2 regions of the Shewanella eurypsychrophilus genome follow, and region 2 is predicted to be linked to the other one. Evidence: predicted binding sites of a transcription regulator. Region 2 holds the regulator's gene; the other holds the start of a gene.

Region 1 (10,317 bases), 2.3 Mb from region 2:
CATTCATATTATTGAGTGCGGCGGTGAGATGCTCGCCACCGACGTTTTCAAAATAGACATCAATACCTTGTGGAGCCGCATCACTCAGTGACTGGCTCAAGTCCTTTGTTGTCTTGTAGTTAATGACGGCATCAACACCTAATTTGCTAAGGTGTTGTGCTTTATCATCGCTGCCTACAGAAGCGATGACTTTTGCTCCCATCAATTTACCTAACTGACAAACGATACTGCCTACAGCGCCGGCAGCACCCGAAACAAATAAGGTTTCACCCTCTTTTAAATTGGCTATCTTATTTAGACCTGTCCATGCAGTCATACCTGGCATACCTAAGACGCCCAGAAAATGTGACTCGTTAATGGGGGTCTGTGGTAATAAGGTGTGATCTGCACCATCGGTGACATAGTGGCTACGCCATCCATTCATCGCGCTGACTTTACTGCCTACAGGGAAGGCTTCATTGTTAGATTTGATGATTTCTCCGATCGAACCGCCCTCTAGCACTTGGCCAATAATGAAGGGAGCGATGTAACTTTCTCTGTCAATCATACGTCCACGCATATAAGGATCGACTGACATCCATAAGTTTTTTACCAGAAACTCACCTTGCTCCAGTGCTGGTAGCTCAACAGAGACCTGCTTGAAGTTAGCTGCAACTGGCATACCTTCAGGGCGAGAGTGTAAAACAATTTGATTGGCGTTCATAAATCCTCTTTTACTTTGCGTGCAAACTAATTGTGGTAGACTCTACAAGTAAAATGAATTCCGCGCAACTAGTTTGCGCGCAAATTAATATGTGGAGTAGAAGTGTGTCGTCTGAGCTTGATACTGATCAACAAGTGAACATGGATGATAAACAAGCGAGCAATTGTTTGTCGGAGAATGTGTGTTTTGCCTTGTATACAGCGGGAAATGCCTTGGTTCGTGCATACCGGCCTTTGCTCGATGAGTGTGGATTAACCTATCCGCAATACTTGGTGATGCAGGCGTTATGGTTAAATGATGGAGTCAGCCTGACTCAGCTTTCATTGGCTACGCGCTTAGATTTAGGCACACTCACGCCGATAGTAAAGCGATTGGAGGTTAAGGGTTTTCTAAATCGCCGTATCGATACTGAAGATGAGCGTAAAAAAGTGATACAAACCACTTCAGAAGGACTGACATTGAAGCAGGAAGCGCTAGCCCTTAAACAGGTACTGCTGAGTAAAGTTTCACTCAATGAGGCCGAAATTGAATCACTGAGAGACTTGTGTATGACACTTATCGACGATCTTAATAACAAAGAGTAAAGATTAGGTTCAATTCATCATATTTATTCTGAGTGTTAGTTTCGGCATGTTTCCTGCTTAACACCGATATATCTCTTTTTATGTCGGTATTTTGACAATGAACCCTATTACTAACTCAGCTAGCCAAATCAATTCAGCGATTAACGCAGGTGTTAATGCCACAGCTGGGAATGCTGGCAAGAGTTTAGTTGACAGTTATGGTGTTAATAGCCAGAAAACTGATGCTGGGATCAGCAGTGACAAGGTGAGCCTGAGTCAGTCAAAAGAAGCCACTGCGGGACAAAATAGAGATGGAATTAAGGATGAGTCAGTCTCTTTATCACCCAGAGCTGCTAGAGCGCAAAAAATCGAGACAATGGCGAAAGACTTTTTTTCCAAAGGCGATTTTTCTGCCGCAGACTTACCTAAGCTTATTCAGCGTCTACATCAAGACGGGATCTTATCAGACTCTCAATTGAATCGTTTATCTGAAGGGGGCTTTGATTTACCTCAAGTCAAAGGTCAACCTGATGACCTTAAGAGCTTTATTGAAGATAAGCGAAAAGAGCTAACGGCAGAAGGAGAGGTCGAAGGCATGTCTGCTGTTCTGGTTAGCTTGCTCAATGATGCCGACAGTGTGCTCAATCAGATGGACAATGCACAGGGTAAAGAGGTGAGCCAGAAAGCGACCCGTGTTTCGGCCCAGTTAAACGTATATCTTCAGAGCGATGCACAGATGTCTGTTAGTGACAGGGAGCAGTGGCAAGGTCTTAAGTCTACCATGCAGTTAGCTTCATCAATGGGTGAAAATCAACAAGCTGTCGGTATGGTAAATAGTTATCTTAGCCTAGGTAAGTACTAGATTTCTCCATTACCCGCCTTGTCCGTATTGTCTGTTTACTAACCATTGCACTCTTCCCATCTAGCCTGCTTTTATCGGAGCGTCAAGGCTACTTTTTCTGATCAGTGGCCTTCTTGGCAGGAATAATTGCTAGTTAAAATCCATCGGTATAATCATGATCTCGATCAATGTTCTTTTCTTGGGTTTGTAGCTTAATACGCAACATATTGTGCTGAACGTTTGTTAAAACACTAGATGTGGTGTTATTTTCAGCGTCACTTGAGGAGAGATTAAACAATGCCAGTGGTTATTAAGCGGGATGGTTACCGCACGCCTTTTGACGAAACAAGGATTAGAGATGCAGTATCAGCTGCAGCTAACTCGGCAGGTATTGATGATAAAGCCTATGCGGCCCAGGTCGCGAATGTAATTGCGAGCAGTGTGTCTATGCGTGAAGAGATAGATATTCACGATCTACAAGACCTCGTTGAAAATCAGCTGATGGAAGGGCCTTATAAATCCCTTGCACGTGTTTATATCGAGTATCGCCATGACAGAGATCTGCATCGTGAAACGAGCAGTCGATTAAACCAAGAGATCCGTGGCTTAGTTGAGCAAAGTAATGCTGCTTTAATGAACGAAAATGCCAATAAAGATTCCAAAGTGATCCCAACTCAAAGGGATCTGCTCGCGGGTATTGTGGCCAAACATTATGCCACTCGACATATTCTGCCAAAAGATGTGGTCGCGGCACATGAGGCTGGCGAAATTCATTACCATGATCTGGATTACGCACCTTTCTTCCCTATGTTCAACTGTATGCTGATCGATCTCAGTGGCATGCTGACTCAAGGGTTTAAGATGGGTAATGCCGAGATTGAGACGCCTAAGTCTATCTCGACAGCGACCGCAGTAACGGCTCAAATCATTGCGCAAGTCGCCAGTCATATCTATGGCGGCACGACTATCAACAGAATTGACGAAGTCCTCGCACCATTCGTAGCTAAGAGCTATGACAAGCAATATCAGTTAGCACTGGACTGGGGCATTACCGATGCTAAAGCGTTTGCAACGGCTCAGACAGAAAAAGAGTGTCATGATGCTTTCCAGTCGTTGGAATATGAGGTCAACACCTTACATACCGCAAACGGCCAGACACCGTTTGTTACCTTCGGTTTTGGTTTAGGCACTTCATGGGAGTCTCGACTCATTCAAGCGTCGATGATGAAGGTGCGTATTGCAGGTCTAGGTAAGAACCGTAAGACGGCAGTTTTCCCTAAATTGGTATTTGCTATTCGTGATGGCATCAACCACAAGGTTGGCGATTGCAATTATGATATCAAAAAGTTAGCCCTAAAGTGTGCCTCTACTCGCATGTACCCAGACATTCTTAACTACGAGCAAGTGGAAAAGGTGACGGGATCATTTAAGACCCCTATGGGGTGTCGAAGCTTCTTGGGAACCTATGAAGAAGAGGGTGAGTTAGTCCATGAAGGACGTAACAATTTAGGCGTAGTCAGCCTCAACTTACCAAGAGTTGCGCTAGAGTCAGGCGGTGATGAAGCTGAGTTTTATCGTATTTTAGATCAACGCTTAGTGATTGCGCGTAAGGCATTAGATACCCGTATTGAGCGTTTGGAAGGGGTTAAAGCCCGTGTCGCTCCTATTTTATATATGGAAGGGGCTTGTGGGGTAAGATTGCGCGCCGATGAAGAGATCTCAACCATCTTTAAAAATGGCCGTGCCTCGATTTCTCTTGGATATATTGGTTTACATGAAACCATTAATGCGCTTTATGGCACTGACAAGCATGTCTATGACAGTGAGCTATTAAGAGAAAAGGCGATAGCTATCATTGAGTACATGAAAGCTGCAACCTTGAAGTGGAAAGAAGAGACTGGCTATGCGTTTAGCTTATACAGCACGCCGAGTGAAAACTTATGTAGTCGTTTCTGTCACATAGATACTAAACGTTTTGGCGTGGTTAAAGGGGTTACTCAAAAAGGTTATTACACCAATAGCTTCCATCTTGATGTAGAGAAGCAAGTGAATCCCTACGACAAGTTGGATTTTGAGCAGCCATATCCTGCATTAACCAATGGTGGCTTTATTTGTTACGGAGAGTATCCGAATATGCAGAATAATCTTGAAGCCTTAGAGGATGTGTGGGACTACAGCTACAGTCGCGTGCCATATTACGGCACCAATACACCGATTGATGAGTGTTATGACTGTGGTTATACCGGCGAATTCGAATGTGCCAGTAAAGGGTTTACCTGTCCTAAGTGTGGCAATCATGAGCCAAGCCGAGTCTCAGTAACCCGTCGAGTATGTGGATACCTAGGTAGCCCAGATGCGAGACCATTTAACTTTGGCAAGCAAGAAGAAGTTAAGCGACGGGTTAAACACTTATAATACCAATCAGTAGAGTTATCTGCTTAGGCTAAAAGCGCCATATTAATTTATGGCGTTTTTCTTCATTTATAACCGCTAAAACTAGGTCGTACTTTTAATGAATTATCACCAATACATGCCTATCGATGTCATTAACGGGCCCGGTACGCGAGCGACCTTATTTGTGTCAGGGTGTGAGCATCAATGCCGAGGTTGCTACAACCAGTCGACCTGGAACCCGTGCCATGGCCATGAGTTCGATCTGCAGATGCAACAGCAGGTCATCAATGACTTAAAAGATCAGCGAATTAAGCGAAGGGGTCTATCACTTTCTGGTGGAGATCCCCTTTATCCGGGGAATCTGGCATGTATATTAGCATTAGTGAAACGTGTTAAAGCTGAGTGTCCCGATAAAGATATATGGCTGTGGACTGGCTATCTATTGTCAGAGTTAAGCATTGTTCAGCGAGCGATAGTTGATTATGTGGATGTGCTTGTCGATGGTAAATTTGAGCAGGATAAAGCCGACCCAAGCTTAGTGTTTCGTGGCAGTAGTAATCAGGTAATTCATAATCTTGCACAAAAGCGATAACTGTATTCATCGACTACTGTTATAATAGCTGCCATAAGGTTTCAACAGATTAAAAAAACAGCCATTTCATTTAGGCTGTTTTTGCATTTTTATAGATTATTTTAAGGCAAGACCATGAATTTAAAGCAAGAGCTTCACGAGCTAAGCGATAAGCTAGAAACGTTTCGTCGTAAATTAGCGGCAGCGGAGAAGCGCGGTGACCAAGCTGTTATGTTGCAGTTTAGGAAAGAGATCAATGCAATGACTAAGCGCATTGCGAGCACTAAAACTCAACAGACTCGTGAATTAAGTAAGCAGGGAGGCACTGTTGTCGGCATGAAATTCAATCGTCCTCTGACGAAAGCCGAGCAAGCTGATATGGGTAAACTGAAAAAGTCTGTAAAAGGACTGATTGTTGTACATCCTATGACGGCATTAGGACGTGAAATGGGCGTAAAAGTTGTGACTGGTTTCGCTGCTAAAAAATTCTAATATTTGATTTTATATCAGCTAGATGATTCATCTTTAGTGAGCGACTTCAAGTTATTGTCTTGTCGCAAGGCGTATCCTCTGAGCCTAATGGTGACGGGATTGTGAGTCTTTGGTGAATCAATAGCCGATTAAAACGCTAAGGTATTTCACTTACTGGTAAAACCAGCTAAAATTCCTCCCTTCAGTTCGAGTTAGAATGAATGGGTAGGTTTATAAAATTGTTGTTTTATAGACTCAGGTATTTCTCGTTGTTTTTCTGATTTTAGTCATCTCAGGGAAAGAGAGTCTTTAAGGTTATTTCATGTCGATTAAGTATATCGCTTCTTCAAAACTTCCAACGCCTTGGGGTGTTTTTGCCATGCATGGTTTTGAAGACACAGAGACTGGAAAAGAGCATGTCGCACTAACGTTAGGTGAGCTGGACTCCGAGCAACCTATCCTTGGGCGTATTCACTCTGAGTGCTTAACTGGTGATGCATTGTTCAGCTTACGTTGTGATTGTGGTTTTCAGTTACAAACAGCAATGCAAAATATTGCCGATGTGGGTCAAGGCTTTATTCTTTACCTTCGTCAAGAAGGGCGAGGCATAGGCTTACTCAATAAAATTAGAGCTTATGAGCTACAAGATCGGGGCGCCAATACTGTTGAAGCCAATGAACAATTAGGCTTTGCCGCTGATATGCGTAAATATGACATGATCTTGCCAATGATGGAAAAAATGGGTGTTAAGAAGGTCAAGTTAATGACTAATAATCCCCGTAAAGTCAAAGCAATGAAAGAGTTAGGGATTGAAGTTGTTGAGCGCATACCACTTCAAGTCGGTAAGAATCGTTATAACGAATCTTATTTGAAAACTAAATCCACCGAACTTGGCCACTTGATGTCAGAATATCACTTTTCTGATGAAGAAAAAGATTAACTGAAGTTATAGATTTTCCTTCAATCTGCCGCTATATTCAGAACCATAAATATAATAATTATTTTTATCTATGGTTCTGAAAAATCTTATTTTCCTAGTATCTTTTTTCATCTCAATCACTGTTTCTGCAGAAGAAGATTTTACTCACTATGCCTTTGCCAATTATTTAGGCAGTGGTATCTATAAAACCTCAGGTCAAAATGCGACTGTAGTCAATATCCCCATTAGTTTTGATATTCGAAACGACGATACTTCATCCTTGATCTTGCGCACTCCAGTATCCTTGGGCTTCTTTAATTTTACCTGGAGCGACCTGCCAGAAGGTGAGTTCCCCGACAATGTCGGCACTATGACTGTCACTCCAGGTATTGAGTATCGGGTCAACACCTCCGACGACCATGAGTTTCAGGCCTATATCGATCTGGGTTATGGCAATAATTTTACGTCAGGGACCAATGTTGCCATATATTCAGCTGGTGTCTCTAGTTTGTTAGATTTACAGCTTAGACAAAGCGATCCTGTATGGGTCAATAGACTCTTCTTTGCCGGTTATTCAAGTTTCGATGGCAAGCAGAATGAAACATACTCTGCACTGCAATCTGGTGTCGATATCGGCACGGATATCTACTGGCGCTGGGATTGGCTTGGTGTCGATGTTGAACCTAGATTTTTTGCTGCCGGATATTGGTATTTCGATAAATTAAGGTTCGCGACTCCCTTTGGCGAAGATGTTTTGGTGTCTCATAGCTTAGAGATCGGTGCGACATTGGCATTTTCTAAACCCATCTTATGGGAGTGGATGGGCATAGATAGACTCGGCTTAAGTGTGAGAGCCGGTGACGGTGTTCAGGCGTGGCGTTTGATTTTTGAATTTCCCATCTAAATTTACTTACCAAATAACCTTCAAAAAACAAGCTTACTGATGCGTTGTTACTATAATTAAAGGACGTTTAGTTTGCAGTTCAAAGTTGATGTCTAAGTCACTTTGGCATTAACTTGTCTGCGTCTTTTAGTAGGGCACTTGTCATGATCACACCACGTATACTGGTTTCACTTGTCTGCGTATTCCTATTTGTCTTTGCCGATATTCAATTGGCTTTAGCTAACTCCAATACTGAGGTGAGTCAAGAGCTGACAACCCTCTATCGTGCTGCCAGAAAAGTCATCTCTGTCAATCAACAGCATATTAATGATGCTTCCATAGGCGATAAACAATTATCGGGAAAGCTGGTGGCAGAGCAGGCTCTAGCCAATTATGCCGAGGCCAGTGGCAGTGCTCTTGATACCGAAAAACTTACTGATGCTCAGAGTGCAATGCTAAAGGCTGTTGAAGATGTGATGGATGAAAATCAAGAGTTAATTAATGAGCAAGGTGTTGGGTTTAAGGGATTTTTACCTGCAATTTTTGCTAGGCAGGTTGCTAATAAATTCAGTGCCAGTATGGCTGGAAAAATGAAAATTAAGCTGACTGCACCTAAGAGCTATGTGAGAAACCGAGCTAACAGGCCTGATAAGTGGGAGCATAATGTCATTGAGACCATGTTTAAGCGCGTCGATTATCAGAAAGGAACCCCATTTTCTGAAGAGGCGAGTGTAAAAGGAAAAGAGGCATTTAGATTTATATTGCCCGAATATTATGGCAAGTCCTGTTTAGGCTGCCATGGCATGCCAAAAGGTGAGAGAGATATTACTGGCGGTAAAAAAGAAGGAGGTGTGTTGGGTGAATTAGGTGGGGCGATCAGTTTGATCATCTACCAGTAGAGGTTGTAGTGGTATGTTTAAAAATATGACAATATCGACCAAGTTAGTCGCTGGGAGTTTTGGCTTTTCCGCAGTCATTGCAATCGCATTGATCTATGTACTGACTACGGTAGAAAGTATCTCTTCAATTAGCATTGAGCAGCAAGAGTTGGTTGAGCAACAAATTGATGCGATTAGGCATCAGGAAGAGATGCAAACCCTTCAACAAATTGAGCGTAATAAATATCTTCTTGCAGGCGAAATAGACAGAGAGTTTCGAGATCTTAGGGCATGGATGCTGGATCTATCTGTCAGCTGGTTAAATGAAGCCGAAGATCAGGCAAATGCAACACAAGAACATCTCAACAGTAAGCTTGATGAGTTGTCGAAAATTGATGCGAGCCTTGCCAATGAACTTAAGAATAAAACTCAAGCGTTTTATGACCTTATGCTAGAAGCCGTCGATGCCTATGTTGATGATAACCGAGTGAAAGGAAATTCATTAATTGCGGGAAGTAGGGCACAGGCGGAAGAGATAGAGCTGCTCATACTCAGTTTTCAGCAAGTTGCGAATATCAGTTTTGAAAATGTCAGCTTGAAGGCTAAATCGGCCAGTGCAGAGGTTACCCGCTCCGGAAGTTTAGTCAGAGATGCCGCTGCTCAGGTAGTGCAAAAAAATTCTGAACTGTTTTTTCTATCCATTACCCTGCTAGTTGTCATTATTCTGTTGAGTATTATCTATACCTATGTGATGCGTCGTGAGATCTGTACCCCAATAGAGCGGCTTCGCTCAACGGTTGAACGGATTGAGAAAGAATCAGATTTAACCAGTAGGTTTGAGGTCAGGAGCCTAGATGAAATTGGGATAACTGGAACTGCATTTAATCGCATGATGGCGCAGTTTGCCACCATAGTGAGTAAAGTGACCGATGCATGTCAGCAGTTAGATACTGCGGTATCCGATTTAGTGAAAATTATGCGTGAAACGAAACAAGGCGTCGTCGATCAGCAAGATTCGACGGAACAAGTTGCAGCGGCAATCAACCAGATGGCCACTACGGTTCAGGAGGTTGCGCAACATACCGAACAGGCGACGCTGGCAACGCTCAATGCAACCGAGGCAGCCTCTCATGGTCGTCAAATGGTTGAGAATTCAGTGACGCAAACATTAGGCCTGACTAACATGATCGCTGATGCTAATCTGGCTATTGCTAGAGTCGAGAAAGACAGTAGTGCCATAGGTAAAGTTCTGGATGTGATCAGAGGGATATCAGAGCAGACTAATCTACTTGCACTTAATGCGGCTATTGAGGCTGCAAGAGCGGGAGAAGCGGGTCGAGGCTTCGCCGTTGTAGCCGATGAAGTACGTACTCTTGCGCTGCGAACTCAGGAATCTACAGAAGAGATTAATAAGATTATCAATAATCTGCAATCGGGCACTCAGCATGCTGTCAGTATCATGTCTCAGGGCGATGAGGATGCTAAATCTGTACTCGAACAAGCACAGAAGGCAGGGGATGCTTTAAAGACGATAGAGGAGCAAATTACTGAGATTAATGAGCTCAATGCCATGATCGATACTTCTGCCGAACAGCAGGCCGTTGTGGCTTCAGAGATTAATCAAAATGTTGTCTCAATCAGCGATGGCTCAATATCAACGACAGAGGCCGTTGAGAATACAGTTTCAGCCAGTGAGAACTTACTGCTATTGTCTCGTCATCTAGCCAGTTTAGTACAGCAGTTTAAAGTCTAATACCAGTACAATCACAGTTTAACCATTCGCGAAGATAACGGACCTTGGCTTAACTCCCGGCCCGCTAGCACTATTAGCTTTTATACCGATTTGCCTTATTCACATTGAGACTTTCCAGCTTCATAGCAACTTGGTTTCCTTGGGCACACAGCTCCTCTGGAACAGATTAATCTGGCCTGGGTATCAATACCTCTCTCGACCCAGTTAATATTTAAAATTTTTGCCACGCTCATGAGGTTTTTCTTAATGGCTTTAGGGATCTCGGCTTCGCCACCACTGTTTACACAAGCTTGCTTTAATTCGGCTGCGATACTGAGTGGATCTCCACCTTGAGCTTCAAT
Region 2 (10,317 bases):
CTATTAAAGGTGGAGCAAGAACTGCTGGGCAAGTATCAAGTGATGCTAAGGGAGACAGAATTTAATGCTGATCTCAGATATCTCGGTTAAACGCCCGGTTGTTGCGATTGTTTTAAGTCTGCTTTTATGTGTCTTTGGTGCGGTTTCCTTCTCGAAGCTTGCAGTACGAGAGATGCCAGATGTAGAAAACCCAGTGGTGACTGTGATGACTACCTACGAGGGGGCTTCGGCTACCATCATGGAAAGTCAGATAACCACAGCGCTAGAGGATGAGCTGACAGGCATCAGTGGTATCGATGAGATAAGCTCAGTGACTCGAAACGGCATGTCACGTATCACTATCACCTTCGATCTCGACTGGGACCTTACCGAAGGGGTCAGCGATGTGCGTGATGCGGTTGCAAGAGCGCAGCGGCGCCTTCCCGATGAAGCCAATGATCCTATTGTCTCTAAAGATAATGGCTCGGGTGAGCCCTCTGTCTATATCAACCTGAGTTCCTCTGTGATGGATAGAACTCAGTTAACTGACTATGCGCAGCGAGTATTAGAAGACAGATTTAGCCTGATCACCGGAGTAAGTTCGGTCAGTATATCTGGTGGCCTATATAAGGTGATGTATGTGCAGCTCAAACCTGAGCTGATGGCGGGTCGCAATGTGACCACTGCCGATATTATTGCCAGCTTAAAAACCGAAAATGTAGAGACACCAGGTGGTGAAGTAAGAAATGACACCACAGTCATGACAGTGCGTACAGCCCGACTTTACAACAATCCTGAAGATTTTGATTACTTAGTGGTTCGCACTGCCAGCGATGGTACACCTGTGTATCTTAAAGATGTGGCATCGGTGTTTGTTGGCGCCGAGAACGAGAACTCGACCTTTAAGAGTGACGGCGTACCAAACCTAAGTTTAGGAATTATTGCGCAATCCGATGCAAATCCTCTCGAAGTCGCCAAGGCGGCGCATATCGAAGTCGAACGCATTCAGCAGTTTTTACCTGAAGGCACGCAGCTGGTGGTGGATTATGACTCGACGGTTTTCATCGACCGCTCGATAACCGAAGTCTATAACACCTTGTTTATCACTGGCGGCTTAGTCGTGTTGGTGCTGTACATTTTTATTGGTCAGGCGAGGGCGACGCTGATCCCGGCAGTCACTGTGCCTGTATCTTTGATTTCGGCTTTTATCGCAGCTAACTTTTTTGGTTTCTCGATTAACCTGCTCACCTTGATGGCGCTGATCCTCTCCATCGGCCTAGTGGTGGATGATGCCATTGTGGTGGTGGAGAATATCTTCCATCATATCGAGAAGGGAGAGCCACCTTTATTGGCTGCCTATAAAGGCACGCGAGAAGTGGGCTTTGCAGTTGTAGCGACAACAGCCGTACTGGTAATGGTCTTTCTGCCTATCTCATTTATGGAGGGCATGGTGGGCCGGTTATTTACCGAGTTCTCGGTTATGTTAGCAATGTCGGTAATATTCTCATCGATTGTCGCTTTGACATTAACACCAGTACTTGGCAGTAAAATTCTCAAGGCTAACGTTAAGCCGAATCGTTTTAATCTCTGGATAGAGAGTGGTTTTAGTAAACTTGAACGCGCTTATCGCAAGGCTGTGGCTAAAGCGATTCAATTTAGATTTGCCGCACCTGTGGTGATTATCTTATGTATTGTTGGTAGTGGCGTCTTGATGCAAAACGTGCCATCACAACTTGCTCCACAGGAAGACAGAGGGGTGATATTTGCCTTTGTTAAGGGGGCTGAGGGCACCAGTTATAACCGCATGACAGCCAATATGGATATTGTTGAAGACAAGCTTATGCCGCTGTTAGGTCAAGGTGTGATCAAGTCCTTCAGTATTCAAGCCCCTGCATTTGGTGGACGAGCCGGTGATCAGACTGGCTTTGTGATCATGCAGCTTGAAGATTGGGAAGATAGGGATGTTAATGCTCAACAAGCGCTAGGCATAGTGGCCAAAGCGCTACAGGGGATCCCTGATGTAATGGTGCGCCCTATGCTACCGGGGTTCAGAGGACAGTCGAGTGAACCGGTACAGTTTGTGATTGGTGGCTCTGACTATAAAGAGCTATTTAAATGGGCAGAGATCCTTCAGGAAGAATCGATTCATAGCCCAATACTTGAAGGCGCCGATCTCGATTATGCTGAGACCACGCCAGAACTTGTTGTAAGTGTCGACAGGCAGCGTGCAGCAGAGCTAGGGATCAGTGTTGCTGAGGTCTCCGAAACCCTTGAGGTGATGCTGGGTGGCCGCAGTGAAACCACCTATGTAGATCGCGGTGAAGAGTATGATGTTTATTTGCGAGGTGATGAGAATAGCTTCAATAGCATGGCGGATTTGAGTCAAATTTATATGCGCTCAGCTAAAGGTGAATTGATCACCTTAGATTCTATCACCCATATTGAAGAGGTGGCTTCAGCTCATAAGCTGAGTCATAACAATAAACAGAAGTCGATAACACTAAAAGCCAATTTAGGTGCGGGTTATACCTTAGGTGAGGCGTTAGATTTTCTCGATGCTAAAGCGATTGAGATCTTGCCGAGCGATATTTCTGTTAGCTATACCGGTGAGTCGAAAGATTTTAAAGAGAACCAGAGTAGTGTGCTCATCGTATTTGGCTTAGCGCTGTTAGTGGCATATTTGGTTTTAGCCGCTCAGTTTGAAAGCTTTATCAATCCTATGGTGGTGATGTTTACTGTGCCTATGGGGGTATTTGGCGGTTTCCTTGGTTTGTTCCTGACGGGGCAAGGGCTGAATATCTATAGCCAAATTGGCATGATAATGCTTATCGGTATGGTGACCAAGAATGGCATCTTGATTGTCGAGTTTGCCAATCAGCTTAGGGACAAGGGGCTGGAGATAGAGCAGGCGATTATCGATGCATCAGCGCGTCGTTTACGTCCTATCTTGATGACAGCCTTTACCACCTTGATTGGCGCTGTGCCGTTAATCATGTCAACGGGAGCTGGTTCTGAGAGTCGTATTGCCGTGGGGACCGTGGTTTTCTTTGGTATGGCATTTGCCACGTTTGTGACACTTCTGGTTATTCCAGCCATGTATAGACTGATATCAGGCGCAACACATTCGCCTGGATTTGTTGAGGCGCAGCTTAATGAGGCTTTAGAGGCTCAGAAGTCAATTTTAGTTAAGTAATGCCTATAGACGAAGCAAGTCATTCAATCATGGAATGACTTGCTAGTCACTTATTCAAAGTCGAAGTGCCGCCTTGGCGATAGACAGATCATTCTCAATCGTGCTGCCTGAAACCCCAATAGCCCCTATACAGACTTTCTCCACATTTTCATTCTCACTAAAGGTGATGGGTAACCCACCTGCGAAAGTGATTAATCCTCCATTTGACGATTCTATGCCAAACAGTGGCTGACCAGGAAGGGAGCGCTCGCCTAACTCATGGGTTGGTTTTTGAAATAACGCTGCTGTGTATGCTTTCTTGATAGCAATATCGATTGCACCGACTAGTGCCCCATCCATCCGTTGAAAGGCGATGAGGTGACCTGCTGTATCAACAATCGCTATGTTCACGGTTACATTGAGTGTGTGAGCTTGTGCTATGGCGAACTCAATCATTTTTTCGGTATCTGAAAGTTGTAGTTGGGTCATGAGTATCTTTTTCAATATGTTTTACTCTATATTGCTCTTGGAGTTAGCTAGCATATTGCCAACCGAAGCATGAATATAGTGAAACAAATTCATTGAAAATAGTGTGCATTGAATACCTATTGTGGGTTTCGGTTGCTGCAATGCGAGTTAAACAGCTTCAATAAATTAGGGAGAGTTTTAGATGGAATTTGAAACGGCTAAACAGTACTTATTAACTAAACCTCATACGTTAGTAGACTTTCCTTTTGGCGCCGATGTCTATGTGTTCAAGGTGAAGAACAAAATGTTCGCAACCTTGGCGATAGGTAAGATGGGAAAAGGGGATGAGGAGGGTAATAAGCATTGGTGGATGAACCTCAAGTGTGACCCTGATGAAGCCGCTATTTTACGGGATATTTTTCCTTCGGTGATCCCTGGTTATCACATGAACAAGGCGCTGTGGAATACTATTATTCTCGATGGCTCAATCCCATCAGGTGAGATTGAGCGCATGATAGATAATTCATTTCAGCTGGTGGTGGCTAAGATGACTAAGAAAATGCAGGCTTCAATATTACTTCATCTTTAACTCTGGGCTGGAGAGTATGAGCCTGCATTTTACAATCTCATTGGATTAAATTGACTATAGAGCCACGCGGCTCCCATCGTATAGGCCACGGGTTAATGTGTTTTTGCCTTCATTTGGGATAATTAACAACAGCTCGCCGGATTTGCCATTCTTGATGCTGGAGTCGACCGCTAAGACCTTGTTGTTAAACAGGCCTAAAACCTGAGTTTGTGAGGTGTGGCCGACAACGATATGTTTGACATCGAAATAAGCTAAAACCCTGTCGATTTCACTCTCGTTATAATCATCTTCGAAATAGCCTCTGAACCAAGTCGGACCGTTGCCCAAAAACAGAAAGTTGAGCAGCTCATCACTCTTCAGCTCAGGCTTACTCTTATCAATATTAGCGCGGTAAACTTGATTGGCTTTATCGAGAGTCAGCTCTCTGTCGACCCATTCAGCACTGATCCCGCCATGGAGAAACAGACTTGTGTTGATTTTAACTATGGTGTGCTTGCTGCGCAGCCATTGACCAATCTCGCTGCTATCGTCATAAAGCTCATCGTAGCTGCGTTCTAGTAATTTCTCGGCAGTTTTATAGCGCTCATTGACATAACGTAAGTCACCACGCATCACCATCTGTTCATGGTTGCCCATTAACAGGTGAAGCTTGCCGCCGGCATCTTGGGCTTGTTTATCTAGCTTGTACATAAACCAGAGCACTTCGTTGACCTGATGGCCACGATCGAACATATCACCTGTCATGACCATATGACCGTTATCGAAGGCCCAATTATTGTGCTCATCGATAATATTCTGGTTTTTAAGCAGGGTGATTAACACATCAAATTGGCCATGGACATCACTGAGAGCGACGATTTTGCTGACACCAGTATAAGTGTTAGCAGCAATCTCTTTAGCTTTTGGGTTGAGTGTGGGCTCAGGTAACTTACCACAGTGGTTTGGTCGACTCAGTTGGCTGTCATGAACGGGGGTGGCTAATAACTCGTTGGCACATACCCAATATGCTTGTTGTGTCGTTTCATTTTCAGCTTGATTGAACAGGTAAGGACCATCGAAGATGATATCTCGTTTTATTTCATTTAGTGATTCAGATAGAGGCTCACTTGCTGATACAGAGAGTGTATGACAGCCAAGCAGTAGAGTCAGGGCTATTATGTTTAAGGTTTTTTTCAATTGAAGCTCACTTTTAGTCGCGGTGGATTCTTGATTAACATCGTATCCCTTCTCATTTTTACTGCTCGGCAACATGGTAGCATCATCTTTAACATTGCATCTATGGATGAAGTGAGAAGAGATATAGAATAGAGATAAAAACGAGATAACTGCTTTGTAATTGAACAGTTTATAGCGTGATAAAGTGGTGTATATGCTTCATCCAGTACAGCTCTAAGTGGGTGTGCTATATACTAAAAAGCCCGCTAAATTGACCAAATCAATTAGCGGGCTTTAGGACTCTTTACTTAGCGCTTACAGCTATTAGCTCATACGCTTATACTTAAGACGATGGGGCTCAACCACGTCAGTCCCCATGGTTTCTTTCAGCCAAGTCGAGTATTCGGTGTAGTTACCTTCGTAGAAGTTCACCTGACCTTCGTCGCGATAATCTAAGATATGGGTGGCGACGCGATCGAGGAACCAGCGGTCGTGAGAGATGACCATGGCACAACCTGGGAACTCGAGGATAGCCTCCTCCAGTGCACGAAGGGTCTCTACATCGAGATCGTTGGTGGGCTCATCGAGTAGCAAGACGTTGCCGCCAGACTGGATAAGCTTCGCCAAATGAACTCGGTTACGTTCACCACCAGATAGGGTACCGATGATCTTTTGCTGATCGCCGCCGCGGAAGTTGAAACGGCCTACATAGGCGCGACTCGGGATCTCTGTGTTGTTGATGCGCATGATATCTTGGCCGCCGGAGATCTCTTGCCATACGGTTTTTTTATCATCCATGGAGTCACGGAACTGGTCTACCGACGCCAGTTGCACACTCTCACCAATTTCGACTGTGCCGCTATCTGGTTGCTCTTCGCCAGAGATCATTTTAAATAGGGTCGATTTACCGGCACCGTTGGCACCGATAATGCCGACTATGGCCCCTTTGGGCACAGAGAAACTCAGGTTATCTATGAGTACTCGGTCGCCATAGGACTTGGTCAGGTTTTTCACTTCGATGACCTTGTCGCCTAAACGTGGTCCAGGTGGAATGAACAGCTCATTGGTCTCGTTACGTTTTTGGTAATCGTTGGTATTAAGCTCCTCGAAACGTGCCATTCGCGCTTTGCCTTTAGACTGGCGTCCCTTAGCACCTTGGCGCACCCACTCAAGCTCTTTTTGAATGGTTTTTTGACGTGCGCTTTGGGTCGCTGACTCTTGGGTGAGACGAGCATCTTTTTGCTCAAGCCAAGAGGAGTAGTTACCCTCCCATGGGATGCCTTCACCACGGTCAAGTTCTAAAATCCAACCCGCGGCGTTATCGAGGAAGTATCGATCGTGGGTGATGGCCACAACGGTGCCTGCATAATCCTGTAAGAACCGCTCAAGCCAGGCTACAGATTCTGCATCCAAGTGGTTGGTTGGCTCATCAAGCAGTAGCATGTCAGGCTTTTCTAACAGAAGACGACAGATAGCCACACGGCGGCGTTCACCACCGGATAGCACTTCAATTTTAGTATCCCAGTCAGGAAGGCGTAGCGCATTTGCTGCCCTCTCTAAGATGTTATCCAGATTATGGGCATCTTGTGAAGCGATAATGGCTTCCAGTTGGCCTTGTTCTTTTGCCAAGGCATCAAAGTCAGCATCTGGCTCAGCGTACAGGGCATAAACTTCATCTAGACGAGTTAATGCATTTTTTGCTTCAGATACGGCTTCTTCTACCGCTTCACGTACCGTTTGAGATTCATCAAGTTTTGGTTCCTGTGGCAGGTAACCAATTTTCAGATCTTGCATCGGACGTGCTTCACCCTCAATCTCGGTGTCGATGCCGGCCATGATGCGCAGTAGGGTCGATTTACCCGAGCCATTTAGGCCTAAAACACCAATTTTTGCACCAGGGAAGAAACTGAGGGAGATATCTTTAAGAATTTGCTTTTTCGGCGGGACAATCTTGCCGACTCTAAGCATGCTGTATACGAATTGAGCCATGGAAAATTCACTGAGTGACTAAACAATGGCGTAATTCTACGCGAAAGCTAAGCGAACTTAAATCGGTTATTAGCAAGTTAGGTCTAACTCATTTAAGCCCTGATGCTATGTTTGTGTATTAGGATTCAATAGTCTGAATTTACTTGTGAAGTATCACCTGATAATGACTGGGACTAGAGACTGATTTATCAAGAAACTTCCTTGTCTTATCGTGATTTTTTAGCCATCTGCAAAGCGTCATATATTGAGTTGTCGTCAACCAACCCGATAAAAACACGCAAACTTAGACAATCAAGTGGGTTTCTTCGCTAATGTATGAATAATCCTCATGGTAAAAAGCAAGTAATTTCATGCTGTAAATGCTGGGATTGTGATCAATAGCAGAGTAGAATACCGCGCAACCCTACCTATAAGAAATAACAGCTGGAGTCACTAATGCTGAAAAAAGATATGAATATTGCGGACTTCGATCCACAACTGTTTCAAGCGATTGAAGATGAAACTCGCCGCCAAGAAGAGCATATCGAACTTATTGCTTCAGAAAACTACACTAGTCCACGTGTACTTGAAGCTCAAGGTTCTCAGCTAACGAATAAGTATGCTGAAGGTTACCCTGGTAAGCGTTACTACGGTGGCTGTGAGCATGTAGATATCGCAGAAGAACTTGCGATTTCTCGTGCTAAAGAATTATTTGGTGCGACATATGCGAACGTGCAGCCACACTCTGGTTCACAAGCAAACGCTGCGGTGTTCATGGCGCTACTTCAAGGCGGCGATACTGTACTTGGTATGAGCTTGGCACATGGTGGACACCTGACTCACGGTTCACATGTCAGCTTCTCAGGTAAGCTATATAACGCTGTTCAATACGGTATCGACGAGACAACAGGTAAGATTGATTACGCTGAAGTTGAACGTCTTGCTGTTGAGCATAAGCCAAAGATGGTCATTGCAGGTTTCAGTGCATATTCTGGCATCATCGATTGGGGCAAGTTCCGTGAAATCGCTGATAAAGTTGGCGCATATCTGTTTGTTGATATGGCACACGTTGCCGGTCTTGTGGCAGCGGGTATCTACCCGAACCCACTTCCACATGCGCACGTTGTTACGACAACCACTCATAAGACATTAGCGGGCCCTCGTGGTGGTCTTATTTTGTCTGCTATCGATGACGAAGCTATCTACAAAAAGCTGAATTCTGCAGTATTTCCTGGCGGTCAAGGTGGTCCTTTAATGCACGTTATCGCTGCTAAAGCGGTTGCATTTAAAGAAGCTCTAGAGCCGGAATTCAAAACATACCAAGAGCAAGTTGTTGTTAATGCTAAGGTTATGGCTAAAACATTCATCGAGCGCGGCTACGATGTTGTTTCTGGTGGTACCGATAACCATCTATTTTTGCTTGATCTAATTAGCAAAGATATGACGGGTAAAGATGCTGATGCAGCCCTTGGTCTTGCTAACATCACAGTGAACAAAAACTCAGTACCTAACGACCCACGCTCACCATTTGTGACTTCAGGCCTACGTATCGGCTCTCCTGCTATCACACGTCGTGGTTTCAAAGAGGAACAGTCTGTAGAACTGACAAACTGGATGTGTGATGTACTGGACGATATCAGTAACAAAGGCACTATCGAGCGCGTTAAGAAACAAGTGCTTGAGCTATGTGCTAAGTTTCCAGTTTACGGATAAGCTTATGGTTAACCTTTAAGGTTAATTCAGGTAAACTTCAATGGCCGCTACTTAGCGGCCATTTTTATTTCTGATTAGCGAATAGAGTATATATACTAATGTATACTCGCTAATCTTATTTCCCTTCTTTTTACTCCTTGGAGGCTCGATGCATTGCCCATTTTGCAGCGCAACAGATACTAAAGTGATCGATTCACGTTTGGTGGCAGATGGCCATCAGGTTAGGCGTCGTCGAGAATGCGCCGAGTGTCATGAACGGTTTACCACCTTCGAAGGGGCTGAACTGGTCATGCCAAGAGTGGTTAAGCAAGACGGTAGTCGTCAGCCATTTGATGAAGAAAAGCTTAGAGGTGGCATGCTCAGAGCGGTAGAGAAACGCCCGGTTTCCATGGATCAAATTGAGCAGGCCCTGACTAAAATTAAGTCTACCCTTAGAGGCACGGGTGAACGAGAAATCAAGTCGGAGATGATCGGTAATCTAATGATGGATCATCTCATTAATTTAGATAAAGTGGCCTATATCCGTTTCGCCTCTGTGTACCGTGCATTCGAAGATGTGTCTGAATTTGGTGATGCGATAGCTAAATTGCAAAAGTAATTAAGCTAGGCATTTTTATTGAAATTAGTTTTAATCATATTTGGTCAGTCAAGCTATGTGGTCGATAAAAGATACTGAATGTATGAGCCGTGCAATTAAGCTTGCACGTAAAGGTTTATATACCACTCGTCCTAACCCTTGCGTTGGTTGTGTTGTTACTCGTGATGATAAAATCATCGGCGAAGGCTTTCACATTAAAGCCGGTGGTCCACACGCCGAGGTACATGCATTAGCCATGGCGGTTGAGCATGTTGGTGGTACTGACAAACTTAGCAATACAACAGCCTATGTGACTCTTGAGCCCTGTAGTCACTATGGCCGCACGCCTCCTTGTGCGGAAGCATTAATTAAGCATGGCATAACTCGGGTTGTCGTTGCGGTAGAAGATCCCAATCCACAGGTTTCTGGTCGCGGAATAAAAATGCTCCGCGAAGCGGGCATACAAGTGGACGTTGGCTTACTCAAAGAGGAAGCGAGTCAGATTAACCCAGGCTTTATGAAGCGCATGCAAAGCTCACTGCCTTGGGTGACGGTTAAAATGGCCGCAAGCTTAGATGGTAAAACAGCCCTGAGTAATGGTGTGTCAAAATGGATCACAGGTCCTGAATCTCGCCGAGATGTACAACGTCTACGTGCGCGACATTGTGCCTTAGTGACAGGGGTTGAAACGGTGTT

The links. Region 2 encodes NrdR, which represses ribonucleotide reductase genes. Its sites were predicted from a motif close to AAACACNANATNTNGTGTTT; they were not measured.
Region 1: the regulator NrdR is predicted to act here: its motif matches at 2,354-2,373, upstream of nrdD (anaerobic ribonucleoside-triphosphate reductase).

The regions. Positions count from the first base shown of each region.
Region 1 covers NZ_CP045503.2:1,925,779-1,936,095, forward strand. The annotation lists gene FM038_RS08085 (NADP-dependent oxidoreductase) at 1-703, opposite strand, end outside; gene FM038_RS08090 (MarR family winged helix-turn-helix transcriptional regulator) at 844-1,287, shown strand; gene FM038_RS08095 (hypothetical protein) at 1,385-2,128, shown strand; gene nrdD (anaerobic ribonucleoside-triphosphate reductase) at 2,405-4,522, shown strand; gene nrdG (anaerobic ribonucleoside-triphosphate reductase-activating protein) at 4,620-5,093, shown strand; gene FM038_RS08110 (YibL family ribosome-associated protein) at 5,208-5,564, shown strand; gene ribA (GTP cyclohydrolase II) at 5,866-6,483, shown strand; gene FM038_RS08120 (hypothetical protein) at 6,554-7,366, shown strand; gene FM038_RS08125 (Tll0287-like domain-containing protein) at 7,510-8,244, shown strand; gene FM038_RS08130 (methyl-accepting chemotaxis protein) at 8,258-9,976, shown strand; gene FM038_RS08135 (DUF3612 domain-containing protein) at 10,072-10,317, opposite strand, start outside.
Region 2 covers NZ_CP045503.2:4,237,003-4,247,319, reverse strand. The annotation lists gene FM038_RS18150 (efflux RND transporter periplasmic adaptor subunit) at 1-65, shown strand, start outside; gene FM038_RS18145 (multidrug efflux RND transporter permease subunit) at 65-3,172, shown strand; gene FM038_RS18140 (GlcG/HbpS family heme-binding protein) at 3,227-3,640, opposite strand; gene FM038_RS18135 (MmcQ/YjbR family DNA-binding protein) at 3,822-4,208, shown strand; gene FM038_RS18130 (metallophosphoesterase) at 4,263-5,459, opposite strand; gene ettA (energy-dependent translational throttle protein EttA) at 5,688-7,352, opposite strand; gene glyA (serine hydroxymethyltransferase) at 7,788-9,044, shown strand; gene nrdR (transcriptional regulator NrdR) at 9,193-9,642, shown strand; gene ribD (bifunctional diaminohydroxyphosphoribosylaminopyrimidine deaminase/5-amino-6-(5-phosphoribosylamino)uracil reductase RibD) at 9,698-10,317, shown strand, end outside.